DNA from 3 places in the Mesorhizobium sp. ESP-6-4 genome. Region 1 is predicted to be linked to each of the others. Evidence: predicted binding sites of a transcription regulator. Region 1 holds the regulator's gene; each other region holds the start of a gene.

Region 1 (4,884 bases):
CAATCTCAATGCGCCGATGGCCAGCCTGCCGGTAACCATCTTCCAGTTCGCTCTCAGCCCTTACGAGGAATGGCAGCAACTGGCCTGGACGGGCGCACTCATAATCACCCTGACGGTTCTCGGGCTGAGCATCATCGCCCGCAGCCTAACCGGACGCAGAGAGGACAGATGAAACCGATGTTGTCCACCGACCTGAACGCAGCCGACACGACCGTCGAGAAGGCCAAGATCGAGGTCAAGAACCTCAATTTCTACTATGGCCAGTCGAAGGCGCTGAAGGACATCAACCTGTCCCTGCCCGAGCGCAGCGTGACCGCCTTCATCGGCCCGTCGGGCTGCGGGAAGTCGACGCTGCTGCGCGTGCTCAACCGCATCTATGAGCTCTATCCGAAACAGAGCGCCGAGGGCCAGGTGCTGCTCGACGGCAAGAACATCCTCGACCGCTCGCAGGACCTCAATCTGCTGCGCACCAAGATCGGCATGGTGTTCCAGAAGCCGACGCCGTTCCCGATGTCGATCTACGAGAACATCGCTTTCGGCGTCAGGCTCTATGAGAAGATCAGCAAGGCCGAGATGGACAGCCGCGTCGAGCAGGCGCTGAAGCGCGCAGCACTCTGGAACGAGGTCAAGGACAAGCTCAACGCCAGCGGCCTCAGCCTCTCGGGCGGCCAGCAGCAGCGCCTGTGCATCGCCCGTACCGTTGCGGTGAAGCCCGAGGTCATCCTGCTCGACGAGCCGGCCTCGGCGCTCGATCCGCTGTCGACCGCCAAGATCGAGGAACTGATCGACGAGCTGCAGGCCGACTACACGATCGTCATCGTCACCCACAACATGCAGCAGGCGGCGCGCGTGTCGCGGCAGACGGCGTTCATGTATCTGGGCGAGCTGGTGGAGTTCGACCGGACCGAGAAGATCTTCACCTCGCCCCGCGAAAAGCGCACGCAGGACTACATCACCGGCCGCTTCGGCTGAGCTCATACGAGGACATCATCATGGCCGAACATACCGTCGCTTCCTTCGACGAGGATCTGAGGCAGATCAGCCGGCTCATCAACGACATGGGCGATCTCGCCAGCTCGATGGTCGGCGCTTCGACCAAGGCCCTGCTCGAGACCGACAATGCCATGGCGCAGCGCGTCGTTTCCGACGATGCCATCATGGACGCGCGCCAGCGCGAGCTCGACGACCGTGCCATCACGCTGATCGCCAAGCGCCAGCCGATGGCCGACGACCTGCGCAATGTGGTCGGCTCGATCCGCATGGCGGGCGACCTCGAACGCATCGGCGACCTCGCCAAGAACATCGCCAAGCGCGTCGGCTCGGTCGGCGTCAGCGCCGCGCCGCGCGACCTCACGCATTCGATCGATTCCATGGCGCAGCTGGTGCTGATCCAGGTCCAGGCCGTGATCCAGGAATATACGGTGGGCGACGCCACGGCGCTGGCCAAGCTTCGCAACGACGACGAGCGCATCGACGTCAAATACACATCCGTCTTCCGGGAGCTCCTGACCTACATGATGGAAGACCCGCGCAACATCACCGCCTGCACGCATCTTCTGTTCTGCGCCAAGAATCTCGAGCGCATCGGCGACCATGTGACCAACATCGCCGAGAACGCCTATTATGTGCTGACCGGCACGCAATTGCCCGCGAATCGTCCCAAGCAGGACGAGACGACAATGTCGGCGCCGGCGGCCTGACGAAGGTACCTGCCAATGATCGCGCCACGCATCATGGTGGTGGAGGACGAGGAGCCGCTTGGGGTGCTGCTCCGCTACAATCTCGAATCCGAGGGTTACCAGGTCGAAGTGGTGACCCGCGGCGACGAGGCCGAAATCCGCCTTCAGGAAAACGTTCCCGACCTGCTCGTGCTCGACTGGATGGTGCCGGCGGTTTCCGGCATCGAGCTCTGCCGGCGTCTCAGGATGCGGCCCGAGACAGAGCGGTTGCCGATCATCATGCTGACAGCGCGGGGCGAGGAAAGCGACCGCGTGCGCGGCCTTTCGACCGGCGCCGACGACTATCTGGTCAAGCCGTTCTCGACGCCGGAGTTCATGGCGCGCGTCAAGGCGCTGCTGCGCCGCGCCAAGCCGGAGGTGCTGTCCAGCGTGCTCAAGGTCGGCGACATCGTGCTCGACCGCGAGTCGCACCGCGTCTACCGCAAGAAGAGCGAGATCAGGCTCGGCCCGACCGAGTTCCGGCTGCTGGAATTCATGATGCGTCATCCCGGCCGGGTGTTCTCGCGCAGCCAGCTGCTCGACAATGTCTGGGGCGAGACGATCTATATCGACGAACGCACCGTCGACGTCCATGTCGGCCGCCTGCGCAAGGCGGTCAACAACGGCCGCATGCCGGATGTCATACGTACCATCCGAGGCGCAGGTTACGCGATCAGGGAAGATTAGGGGTAAGGCGCCGAGGCGCTGACGGATTCTGTCTCCAGCATCGGATCGCGTGCATTGGCGATTAGCCGAGACGCTTGTGCTTCGTCATCCACGGGCGGAGCAAGGAGCGCAGCGACGCAGCGCAGACCCGAGGATTCATTCCGTGATGTCGATGCGTTGCGACAGTCCAGAATTCTGTGCCGCTGCGCTCGACGCGTGAGGTAGCGGCATGGATTCCAGGGTCTCCGCGACGGAGCTTCGCTCCTGCTCCGCCCTGGAATGACGAAGCTGCGGGGCCTTCCCTTCGCTAATTTCAATCGTCTGCTGCTGTCCCCGGACCTCTTCAAGGCTGCCTCAGGCCACGTTCTTTCCCGTCCCCGCTCTTGCCTGGCCTCCCGGCGCGAAAATCTCCTGGTCGACGAAGGTCAGCGCGCGCATGGCGCAGCCTTCGCGGATCAGCGGCAGTTCGTTCGGCTCGGTGTCGAAGGAGATCGATTCGGAGTGCTGGCCGCCGGCCGTCTGGGCGATCGCCTCGCGCAGCGCCGGCTCGATCAGGTCGAAGGCGGCCGCGCTGACGCCGACCATGGCGACGGGCGCCGGGTCGATGAGGGCGAACAGGCTGCCGAGACCGAAACCAAGCGCCTCGCCGGCCCGGCGGTAAGCCTCCCGTTCGGGGCCGTCCCTCTCGCGCGCCTTCGCGGCAAGGGCCCGCATGTCGGCGTCGCCGACGTCGACCGGCTCGGCGTCCTCGCTCATTTTCATGGCGCTGCGCCAGATCGCATAGTTGCCGGCATAGGCCTCGACGCAGCCGCGGCGGCCGCAGCGGCAAAGCGCCCCGCCCGGGCGGTGAATCATGTGGCCGAACTCACCGCCGGAGGAATGCGTGCCGGTGAACAGCGCACCCTTGAGCACGAGACCCATGCCGATGCCGTGCGACAACAGGATGGCGATGAAGTCGTCGCGATAGCGCTCCGGGTCGCGCCATTGCAGCGCTACCGCCATCATGTTGCAGTCGTTCTCCATGGTGGCGGAGATGCCGAACTCCTTCTCGAGAATGTCGGCGAAAGGAATGTCGGTCAGCGGCGTTATCGGCGACCAGAGCATGGCGCGTGCATTAGAATCGGTGATGCCCTGAATGCCCATGGCGATGCGGGCGACGCTGCCAACGTCGAGGTCGGGATCCTGCAGCCGGCGCCGCACGATCGCCACGCATTCGCCGATCAGCTCGTCGCGGGGCATGACAAGCGTGTCCAGGCGCTGCTGCTCCTCGGCAACAACCTGACCGGCATAATCGATCACGGCGACCGACAGGAAGTTCAGCGACAACACCACGGTCAGCACCGCGGCGGCTTCAGGGTTCAGCGCCAGGCCGATCTGCGGCCGGCCGCGCTTCAACGCCGTCGGCTCGCTGGCCTTGCTTTCGGTGAGAATGCCCTCCTGGATCAGGTCGGCGGAGATCGCCGAAATGGTCGAGTGGCTGAGCCCGGTGGTGGCGGCAATTTCGGTTCGTGATGGCTGACCGGCGCGGCGTACCGCCGAAATCACCATGGCGCGGTTGCGCCGGCGCAAATCGTCATGGCGGATTCCGACCGACATCGTTTCGCACGTCCTCCCCGGTCATCGCGGCCTTGTGATAATGCCATGGCCTGTCGCTGACACGCTAGGGATTGTGGCAGAAGCCAGGGGCCATGTCATTATTTATTGCGAACACCGAAAAAAATGCCTGAGCCCATCAAAACCCATCAAAATCTCGGTTGACAGCGCTGTTGTGCTGGACCACTATTTTTTTGAGGCTCGAAAAAAAGCCTCTGTGCCGGCCTTTGGGCCAGTCTGGGTCGCGCCGCACGGGCGCAGGGAGGATATCATGAAGAAATTTGCAGCCGCCATTCTGGCGGGCGTTGCCATGTCGCTGACGCTGGCGTCCGTCGCCGAGGCGAAGGACAAGGTGATCGGCGTGTCGTGGTCGAATTTCCAGGAAGAGCGCTGGAAGACCGACGAAGCAGCGATGAAGGCCGCCATCGAGGCCGCCGGAGACAAGTATATCTCGGCCGACGCGCAGTCCAATCCGGGCAAGCAGCTGACCGACGTCGAAAGCCTGATCTCGCAGGGCGCCAACGCGCTGATCATCCTGGCGCAGGATGCCTCGGCGATCGGCCCGGCGGTGCAGAAGGCGCTCGATGAAGGAATCCCGGTCGTCGGCTACGACCGCCTGATTGAGAACAAGGACGTGTTCTACCTGACCTTCGACAACAAGGAAGTCGGGCGCATGCAGGCCCGCGAGGTGTTCAAGGCCAAGCCGGAAGGCAACTATGTCTTCATCAAGGGCTCGGGCTCCGATCCGAACGCCGACTTCCTGTTCGCGGGCTCCATGGAAGTCCTGAAGGACGCCATCGACAGCGGCAAGATCAAGAATGTCGGCGAGGCCTACACGGACGGCTGGCTGCCGGCCAACGCGCAGAAGAACATGGAGCAGTTCCTGACCGCCAACGACAACAAGGTC
Region 2 (4,884 bases), on a different contig from region 1:
GCCGCGCAGATCCTGACCGGCATCGTGCTGGCGATGCACTACACCTCCGACACCAATCTCGCCTTCGATTCGGTCGAGAAGATCATGCGCGACGTGAATTCGGGATGGCTCTTGCGCTATCTCCATTCCAATGGCGCCTCATTCTTCTTCGTCGCCGTCTACATCCATATCTTCCGCGGCCTGTTCTACGGCTCCTACAAGGCGCCGCGCGAGCTCTTGTGGATCCTCGGCTGCATCATCTACCTCCTGATGATGGCCACCGGCTTCATGGGCTACGTGCTGCCTTGGGGCCAGATGAGCTTCTGGGGCGCTACCGTCATCACCGGCTTCTTCAGCGCCATTCCGCTGGTGGGGAACTGGATCCAGGAACTGCTGCTCGGCGGCTTCGCCGTCGACAATCCGACGCTGAACCGCTTCTTTGCGCTGCATTACCTGTTGCCGTTCATGATCGCCGGCGTGGTCGTGCTGCACATCTGGGCGCTGCATGTCGTGGGCCAGTCGAACCCGACCGGTATCGAGGTCAAGTCGAAGACCGATACCGTGGCCTTCACGCCCTACGCCACCATCAAGGACGCGTTCGGCATGATCGTGTTCCTGTTCGTCTTCGCCTATTTCGTCTTCTACCTGCCGAACTTTCTTGGCCATCCGGACAACTACACGGTCGCCAATCCGCTGAAGACGCCGGCCCACATCGTTCCGGAATGGTACTTCCTGCCGTTCTACGCGATCCTGCGCGCCATCACCTTCAACATCGGCCCGATCAACTCCAAGCTCGGCGGCGTGCTGTGCATGTTCGGCGCCATCGCCATGCTGTTCCTGGTGCCGTGGCTCGACACTTCCAAGGTGCGCTCGGCGGTCTATCGTCCATGGTACAAGCTGTTCTTCTGGCTGTTCGTAGCCGACGCCATCCTGCTCGGCTGGCTGGGCTCGCAGCCGGCGGAAGGCAGCTATGTGTTCATGGCGCAGATGGCGACGCTGTTCTACTTCGCCTTCTTCCTGGTCGTCATGCCGGTGCTCGGCCTGATCGAGACGCCGCGCAGGCTGCCGAACTCGATCACCGAGGCCGTGCTTGAAAAGAAAAAGGGCAGCGGACATCCGGCACGCGCTGCCGTCGCGCCGGAAATCACGGGCTGAGAATCTGAGGGGATTTTGGGTATGAAGAAGATTCTCACCTCGCTGGCGCTGCTTGGCCTGGTGGTCGCGGGCACCGCCGCCATCGCCGCCGAGGAGGAACACAACGCGGCCGCTCCGACGCATTTCCCGATCAACGAACCGAAGGAAATGAGCTGGAGCTTCGCCGGTCCGTTCGGCACCTATGACAAGGCGCAGCTGCAGCGCGGCCTGAAGGTCTACAAGGAAGTTTGCTCGGCCTGCCACTCGATGAACCTGGTGGCCTTCCGCACGCTGGAAGGGCTCGGCTATTCGGAGGCGCAGATCAAGACCTTGGCCGCCGAATACACCATCCATGACGGCCCGAACGATGCCGGCGACATGTTCGATCGCCCCGGCAAGCCGTCGGATCACTTCCCGGCGCCGTTCCCGAACGAGCAGGCCGCGGCATCCGCCAATGGCGGCGCCGCTCCGCCGGACATGTCGCTGCTTGCCAAGGCGCGCGGCGTCGAGCGCGGCTTCCCGCGCTTCATCTTCGACATCTTCACCCAGTATGCGCAGGGCGGCCCGGACTACATCCACTCGCTGCTCACCGGCTACGACCAGACGCCGCCGGCCGGCATGGTGATCCCGGAAGGCACGCACTACAACCCGTACTTCCTGTCCGGCGTGTCGTTGAAGATGCCGAAGCCGCTCTCGGACGGCCAGGTGACCTATGACGACGGCTCGCCGCAGACCGTCGACCAGTATGCGCGCGACGTCTCGGCCTTCCTGATGTTCGCGGCCGAGCCGCATCTCGAGGATCGCAAGAAGACAGGCTTCCGCGTCATGATATTCCTGCTGGTCTTCGGCGCATTGGTCTACATGACCAAGCGCAGGGTCTGGGCCGACGTGGCGCACTGAGGCGGCGTCGATCGCAAGAATTTTGAAAGGGCGCCACAAGGCGCCCTTTTGTATTTCGGCGCGCGCAAACCGGGGCGTGTCACATGACCGTCATCGCTCGTGGCGATCCTGCCTCGCACTCACCAAAGGATCGCACCCATGAAAAGATATGCATCGCTCGCGGCGGGTTTCCTGCTGCTTGTCACCGGATATGTCGCCCATGCCGATGAGGCCCAGCCTTTCGTCACCAGCAAGGACATTGACCTGACGATGATCCTGCCGCCGCCACCGGCCAATGACTCGCCGGAAACCAAAGCCGAGCTCGGCGAGGTGCTGACGCTGCAGGTGACGCGCACGCCGGAAATGGAAAAGCGCGCCATCGCCGACGCCGAGGAGAATATCTGGCGCTTCGCTGATGTCATGGGCCCGAATTTCAACAAGGAGAAGCTGCCGAAGTTCAGTGCCTTCTTCGATCGCGTCGTGGCGACCGAAGGCGCCGTCGTCGATCCCGCCAAGGATGTCTGGAAGCGGCCGCGGCCGCATCAGCTCAGCGATCTGGTCAAGCCGGTCGTGAAGCTGTCCAGCTCCGGTTCCTGGCCGTCTGGTCATGCGACGGTCGGCACCATGATGGGCATCGTCCTTGCCGACATGGTTCCCGAAAAGCGCGTCGAGATCATGGCGCGCGCGGCCGAATTCGCCCACAACCGCGTGGTCGGCGGCATCCATTATCCGTCCGACATCGAGATGGGCAAGATCTCCGGCAGCGTGATCGCCGCGGTCCTGCTCAACCGTCCCGATTTCAAGGCCGAGTACGAAGTGGCGCGCTCCGAGCTGCGCTCGGATCTCGGCATGTAGCCGTTCGGTAGCGCCTGCTTTTCGAAGGGCGCCTTCGCGGGCGCCCTTTTTCATTATGGCCGAGGCCGATCGGTGCCGATCCTTTGCCGGATGTGCTTGTCTCTGGCGCGACATCGCGGTAGCCCTTGTCGGTCGCGTCGGGCAGCAAAGGCCGACGCCGCCAAATCCGACAGCCGGACACGCGGAAAGCCTCGATGAAATCCTCCCTCGAAGACACGCTGCTTGCGGCCATCCGCACCATTCCGGACTACCCCAGGCCCGGCATCCTGTTTCGCGACATCACCACGCTGCTTGGCGACGCGCGCGCCTTCCGCCGCGCCATCGACGAGCTGGTCCATCCCTATGCCGGATTGAAGATCGACAAGATCGCCGGCATCGAGGCGCGGGGCTTCATCCTGGGCGGCGCCGTGGCGCACCAGCTTTCGGCAGGCTTCGTGCCGATCCGCAAGAAAGGCAAGCTGCCCTACGAGACGGTGCGCGTCGCCTACAGCCTCGAATACGGCCTGGACGAGATGGAGATGCACAAGGACGGCGTCTCGCCGGGGGAGAAGGTGATCGTGGTCGACGACCTGATCGCCACCGGCGGCACGGCGGAAGCCGCGGTGAAGCTGCTCAGGCAGATCGGCGCCGACATCGTCGCCGCCTGCTTCGTCATCGACCTGCCGGACCTCGGCGGCCGTCAGAAGCTGGAAGCGCTAGGCGTGCCGGTCAGGACGTTGATCGGGTTCGAGGGGCATTAGGAAGTAGTGAGTAGTGAGTAGTGATATCGGTGTTCTATGGCGAACGTTCGAATTTATCCGCACTCACTACTCACTACTCACTACTCACTACTCACTACTCACTACTCACTTCACTACTCACGCCACCTTCACCAGAACGGCGCTGTCGAACTCAATCACCTTGTCGCCGGTCGAATCGAAACCTTCCGAACGCAGCGTCAGCAGGTTCCAGCCTGGGCGCCCGGCGAGCGGGCGGTGCGCCTGCGCGGTGCGCGTGAAAGTCACGGTCTCGCCGGCGTAGACCGGCTTCAGCCACTTCAAATTGCGGAAGCCGGGCGAGGGGCCGAACTCGGGCCGCGGACCGGGGCCTGTCCAGCGCACGCCCTCGGTCTCCATGCGCTTTTCGAGATTGTATTTCATCCAGGTGGCGGCGGTGTGCCAGCCTGAGGCGCAGAGCCCGCCAAGCACGCTCTTCTTTGCCGCCTCTTCATCGACGTGGAAGATTTGCGGATCGTATTTGTTGGCGAACGCCTTGATCTCGTCGGCTTCGAATTTATGCGAGCCGAGCGTGACGGTCTCGCCAATCAGGAAATACTCGTCCAGGGTCATGACAGGTCCCTTGCGGCATCACGCGCGAGGAACATGCCGGTGTTTTCGAGTTCGAAGACGCTTTCGCCGCGCTGGTTGACGAGCTCGCTGCGCATGGTGACCAAGCCGAGCTGCGGCCTCGATTTCGACTGGCGCTTGGAAAGTATGGTGAGCGTGCCGGTAAGCCTGTCGCCGGCCAGCACCGGCTTCTTCCATTTCACATGCTCGATGCCGGGCGAGCCCTGCGAGGTCGAATCGAGCAGGAAGGCATCGCACAGCATGCGCATGAACATCGCACAGGTATGCCAGCCCGAAGCCGAAAGCCCGCCGAGGATGCTCGCCTTGCCGGCTTCCTCGTCGAGATGCATCGGCTGCGGATCGAACTCCGAAGCGAATTCGATGATCTCGGCGGCACTTACGTCCTTGCTGCCGAGGTCGAGCGAGGCGCCTTCGGCGAAATCCTCATAAGCCCAGGTTTTTCCGGTCATGTCGGCAATCCGGTTGACGAACACGATCCCGAGGATCGGAAAACCCGGATGCCGGCCCAAGTCGATTTGGTCAAGTGATTTCTGGTAAGCCAGCCGTCGCCGGCCAAGTCCGTCAGAGCCAGCCGCGGCGGCGGAAATACCAGAAGGGCAGGATCGCCGAGACCACCATCAGGGCGATGGCGAAGGGGTAGCCGAACTCCCATTTGAGCTCGGGGATGATGTCGAAGTTCATGCCGTAGATC
Region 3 (4,884 bases), on a different contig from region 1:
GCCGGGCTGGTACAAACCTCTTAATGAAGCCGGCAATTGACGCAAGCGCGGCGCGGGTCTAAAGGGTCGTTATCCCGTGGTGATTTGGCCGGTCGGCTTGCAGCCACGTTAAATAAGTCGCTAAAGGACCGTCGAGCCGCAAGGCTATATGGACCGGTTGCGACTTCGCGGCCGGTTTTTTTGTGTCTGAAAGCAGGGCTATGAGCACCAAGAAGCGCAACTGGAAACCTCAGACGGCACTCGTGCATGGCGGAACGTTGCGTTCCGGTTTCGGCGAGACATCCGAGGCGATGTATCTCACCCAAGGCTATGTCTACGAGACGGCGCAAGCGGCGGAAGCCCGCTTCAAGGGCGAAGAGCCGGGCTTCATCTATTCGCGCTACGCCAACCCGACCGTCGACATGTTCGAAAAGCGCATGTGCGCGCTGGAAGGCGCCGAGGATGCCCGCGCCACCGCTTCCGGCATGGCCGCAGTAACCGCCGCGCTGCTCTGCAGCGCCAAGGCCGGAGATCATATCGTCGCGGCGCGCGCCCTGTTCGGCTCCTGCCGCTGGGTGGTCGAGACGCTGGCGCCGCGCTATGGCATCCAGGCGACGCTGGTCGACGGAACCGACATCGCCAATTGGGAAAAGGCGGTAAGGCCGAACACCAAGCTGTTCTTCCTGGAAAGCCCGACCAACCCGACGCTGGAGGTGGTCGACATCGCCGCCGTCGCCAGGCTCGCCAATTCGATCGGCGCCAGGCTGATCGTCGACAATGTCTTCGCCACGCCGCTGCAGCAGAAGCCGCTGCAGCTCGGCGCCCATATCGTCGTCTATTCGGCGACCAAGCACATAGACGGCCAGGGCCGCTGCCTGGGCGGCGTCATCCTGTCTGACAAGAAGTGGATCGACGAGAACCTTCACGACTATTTCCGCCACACCGGCCCGAGCCTGTCGCCCTTCAATGCCTGGACGCTGCTCAAAGGCCTGGAGACGCTGCCGCTGCGCGTGCGCCAGCAGACCGAGAGCGCCGGCAAGATCGCGGATTTCCTTGCCGGCCGGCCGGAGATCGCCCGTGTCATCTATCCGGGCCGCGCCGATCATCCGCAAGCGGATATCGTCAAGAAGCAGATGTCGGGAGGCTCGACGCTGATCTGCCTCGACGTAAAGGGCGGCAAGCAGGCGGCCTTTGCCTTCCAGAACGCGCTCGACATCGTGCTGATCTCGAACAATCTCGGTGACGCCAAGAGCCTGATCACCCATCCGGCGACGACGACGCACAAGAACCTGAGCGACGAGGCCCGCGCCGAGCTCGGCATCGGGCCAGGGACGCTGAGGCTCTCCGTTGGCCTGGAGGACAGCGACGATCTGCTGGAAGACGTGGAACAGGGCCTGAAGGCGGCAAAATAGAAGGCTGAGAACGCCGCGGCCGGAGCCTTCCAGAGCCGCAATTCCGGATGGAAAACCGTTTCACACTTTTCCTGGAATTGCTCTAGGCGAGCTCCTCCAACTCGGTCATCGCCTTGGTGCGGATGGTCATGGCGTTGCCGCGCCATTCGACGGCGCCGCCGAACCAGGCGCGCGCCCAGATGGCCGGCAGCAGGGCATCGCGCACGATCATCGCGGTGATGCTGCGCGGCGACAAATACCAGCCCTTCGCAAAGGCCAGCAGCCATTCCGGCAGGTAGCCGATCGCCAGCACGCCCAAGGCCGTCGTGGGCAGGCTGACGCCGGCGCTTGCCGCCGCAATCAGCGCCAGCAGCAGCGGCACCGCAGCGCCAGTCAGGATCTCCGGCGCGAAGAACAGTGGGAAGGTAACCCGCCGCAGCCGCGCCCAGCGCGTCTGGCGCGACCAGATCTCAGCGAGCCTGCGCTGGCCGAGCGGCTGCTCGAATGGCGAGGCGACGAGATTGACATTGAGCCCCAGGCCGTTGACCAGCTTGGTGGCCGCCGCGTCCTCGGCGATCTCGGCGGCCAAGGCCTGGATGCCGCCATTCGCGTCGAGCATCGGCTTGTTCCACAGCATGCTCTTGCCCTGGGCGAAGCCAAGGCCAAGCGCCTCGCCGGCATACTGCCAGCGCGCCTGCAGCGTGTTGAGGAAGGCGCATTCGACTTCGGCCCAAAACCCGTCCGGCCGCGAGCCGATCGGCGTCGAGCAGACGAGGCCGGTATCCGGCCGCCATGCCGCCATCAGGTGCTGGACATAGTCTCTCGGCATCAGCACGTTGGAATCGGCGAGGATCACCCAATCGTGTCGCGCCGCCTGCCAGCCCTTGACGCAGTTGTTGAGCTTGGGATTGGCGCTGACGCGATCGTCGCCGATCAGCAGCCGCGCCGGAACCTTCGGGCAGCGTGCGATCGCCGCATCGATCAGCTTGACCACCGGGTCTTCGGCATGCGCGACGCAGAAGATCAGCTCGTAGCGCGGCCAATCGAGCGAGAAGGCGCGCTGCAAGGTTTCCTGCGTGAACGGCTCGACGCCACGCGACGGCACGATGATGGAGACCGGCGGCCGTGCGCCGGGGGGCGGCGCGATGACATGCCGCCGCTTCAGCTGCGACGAGGCGAGCAGGATGCTGGCGAGATTGAAGGAAAGAAGCGCTGACGAAGCCAGGCCGGCTGCGATAGTCGGTTCCATCGAGATCTGGTCACCCCCGATAGAGAGTTTCACCGTTTCACGCAAACGGCGACCCACTCCATCTCCTTGTTTTCACGCAATTCCGGACGGAAGGCTACGGCGAAGGCGCCGAGCCTAACCGCTCGCGCTTTCCTGGAATTGCTTTAGGCCGCACGCGGCCGTTTCAACTGTTACAGAGCGCCCGAGTCGCCCGGCACGGTTTGTGCACACCAACATTGTCATGTGTCACCTAAATGACATTGTTTTTCGGCACCTGCACTTACAAGGCTGGCAGGATGGTCGGCGCTGCGTTTATCAAGAGCGGAGCGTGACATATTTTCCGCGGCGGCAACCGGAGTGGCCCATGTATCGCGCAGTGACGCGCAACATCGAAGTGCTGGTCAGGCCCTTCTATCTGGAGGACCGCTCCGATCCCTCCGAGAACCGCTATGTCTGGGGCTATCAGGTAACGATCGACAACCGCTCCGACGAGTTCGTGCAGCTTGTGTCGCGCTACTGGCACATCACCGACGGCCAGGGCCGGGTCGAGGAGGTGCGCGGCGCCGGCGTCGTCGGCGACCAGCCGGAACTCAATCCCGGCGACAGTTACCAGTACACCTCGGGCTGCCCGCTCTCGACGCCATCAGGCATCATGGTCGGCCACTACACGATGCGCAACGGCCGCGGCGAGACGTTCGATATCGCCATTCCGGCTTTCTCGCTCGACATGCCAGGGACAAGGCGCACGGTGAATTAGCCGTCGGCGACAGCCTCTTTCTCCCCGCTTCACGGGGAGAAATGCCCGGCAGGACAATGAGGGGCGACGCCGGCCTTCTGAGATTTTCCTTGAGGCGGACGACCGCGTCGCCTGCGTGTCGCTATGATCGCCAACGTTGGCGCCGCCCCTCATCCGCCCTTCGGGCACCTTCTCCCCATGGAACGGGGAGAAGGAAGAGGGCTCACTTCGCGAATTCAGCCGGGTCGAAGTCGTATTGGGTCGAGCAGAACTCGCAGGCGACATGGATGCCGCCCTCCTCGGTCGATTCCTTGATCTCCTCAGCCGAAAAGCCTTCGAGAATGCCGCGGATCTTGTCGCGCGAGCAGGAGCACTGGTCGGCGACAGGGACGCCGCGGAAAACGCGCACGCCGTGTTCGTGGAACAACCGGTAGAGCAACCGCTCGGCGCCCACCGTCGGGTCGATCAACTCGGTCGGCTCGATCGTGCCGAGCAGCGCCAGCAACTCCTGCCAGGAATTGTCGGCCGGCTGGTCCGCAACGTCACGCGGATCGCCGTCGCCGCCGGAAATATCGGGAACGCGCATGCGCTCCGGCGATTGCGGCAGGAATTGCGCCAGGATACCGCCGGCGCGCCACTGCTCGCGCGCGCCGGCCGGGCCGGGCGTGACCAGCTTGGCGACCGACATCTTGATATCGGTCGGGATCTGCTCCGACTGGCGGAAATAGGTGCGCGCGGCGTCCTCGAGCGAGGTGCCGTCGAGCTGGACGATGCCTTGGTAGCGCTGCGTATGCGCGCCCTGGTCGATCGTCAAGGCCAAGACGCCGTCGCCGAGCAGCGTCTGCTGCGAGGTCTCGCCGGCGGCGGTCAGCGCCTGCAGCCGGTCGGCATCGAAGCGCGCATAGGCGCGCAGCGCATGCGGCGTGGTGAAATCGGCCACCAGCATGTCGACCGGACCGTCGGTGCGGGTCTGCAGGATGAACTTGCCTTCGAACTTCAGCGAAGTGCCGAGCAGCACGGTGAGCACGCAGGCTTCCGCCAGCAGGCGGGCGACCGGCTCGGGGTAATCGTGGCGGCTCAGAATAGCGTCGAGCATCGGCCCGAGCTGCACGGTGCGGCCGCGCACATCGAGCGGCGCGACCTCGTAAGGCACGACGTGATCGTCGCCGGCGAAGCCGAATTCACCGAGTTGGGGTTTATGCTCAGCCAAGGTCTGGGTTTCCAACATGACAATACTCCGGGGCGCAGCCATGCCGCCCGGTGAGCCGCATGCGTCGAAGCGCGTTCGATTTACGTGATGGCCCGCAAATAGGCATCACATGTCCCCAGATCAAGTTGAGCCCGATCGGGCCGGAAGCGGTCAGGTCCAGCCCTTCTCACGCGCCCAGACACCAGGCCAGCACCGCCTTCTGGGCGTGCAGCCGGTTCTCGGCCTCGTCGAAGACCACCGAATGCGGGCCGTCGATCACCTCGTCGGTGACCTCCTCACCGCGATGCGCCGGCAGGCAGTGCATGAACAATGCATCGGGCTTGGCTTTCGCCATCAGCGC

What was found. The regulator PhoB, encoded in region 1, activates phosphate uptake and scavenging genes when phosphate is short. The targets are predictions, from matches to a motif close to TGTCATNNANCTGTCAT.
Region 2: the regulator PhoB is predicted to act here: its motif matches at 2,091-2,107, upstream of LB523_RS19485 (acid phosphatase).
Region 3: the regulator PhoB is predicted to act here: its motif matches at 2,842-2,858, upstream of LB523_RS11705 (ceramide glucosyltransferase).

What each region holds. Positions count from the first base shown of each region.
Region 1 covers NZ_JAIUGS010000003.1:403,652-408,535, forward strand. The annotation lists gene pstA (phosphate ABC transporter permease PstA) at 1-172, shown strand, start outside; gene pstB (phosphate ABC transporter ATP-binding protein PstB) at 169-972, shown strand; gene phoU (phosphate signaling complex protein PhoU) at 993-1,700, shown strand; gene phoB (phosphate regulon transcriptional regulator PhoB) at 1,716-2,405, shown strand; gene LB523_RS09125 (ROK family protein) at 2,739-3,980, opposite strand; gene xylF (D-xylose ABC transporter substrate-binding protein) at 4,249-4,884, shown strand, end outside.
Region 2 covers NZ_JAIUGS010000011.1:10,542-15,425, forward strand. The annotation lists gene LB523_RS19475 (cytochrome b) at 1-1,134, shown strand, start outside; gene LB523_RS19480 (cytochrome c1) at 1,156-2,013, shown strand; gene LB523_RS19485 (acid phosphatase) at 2,152-2,847, shown strand; gene LB523_RS19490 (adenine phosphoribosyltransferase) at 3,042-3,587, shown strand; gene LB523_RS19495 (MaoC family dehydratase) at 3,705-4,175, opposite strand; gene LB523_RS19500 (MaoC family dehydratase) at 4,172-4,642, opposite strand; gene corA (magnesium/cobalt transporter CorA) at 4,755-4,884, opposite strand, start outside.
Region 3 covers NZ_JAIUGS010000005.1:1,311-6,194, forward strand. The annotation lists SAM riboswitch at 67-144, shown strand; gene LB523_RS11700 (O-succinylhomoserine sulfhydrylase) at 201-1,391, shown strand; gene LB523_RS11705 (ceramide glucosyltransferase) at 1,474-2,619, opposite strand; gene apaG (Co2+/Mg2+ efflux protein ApaG) at 2,963-3,355, shown strand; gene LB523_RS11715 (Hsp33 family molecular chaperone) at 3,558-4,586, opposite strand; gene argF (ornithine carbamoyltransferase) at 4,711-4,884, opposite strand, start outside.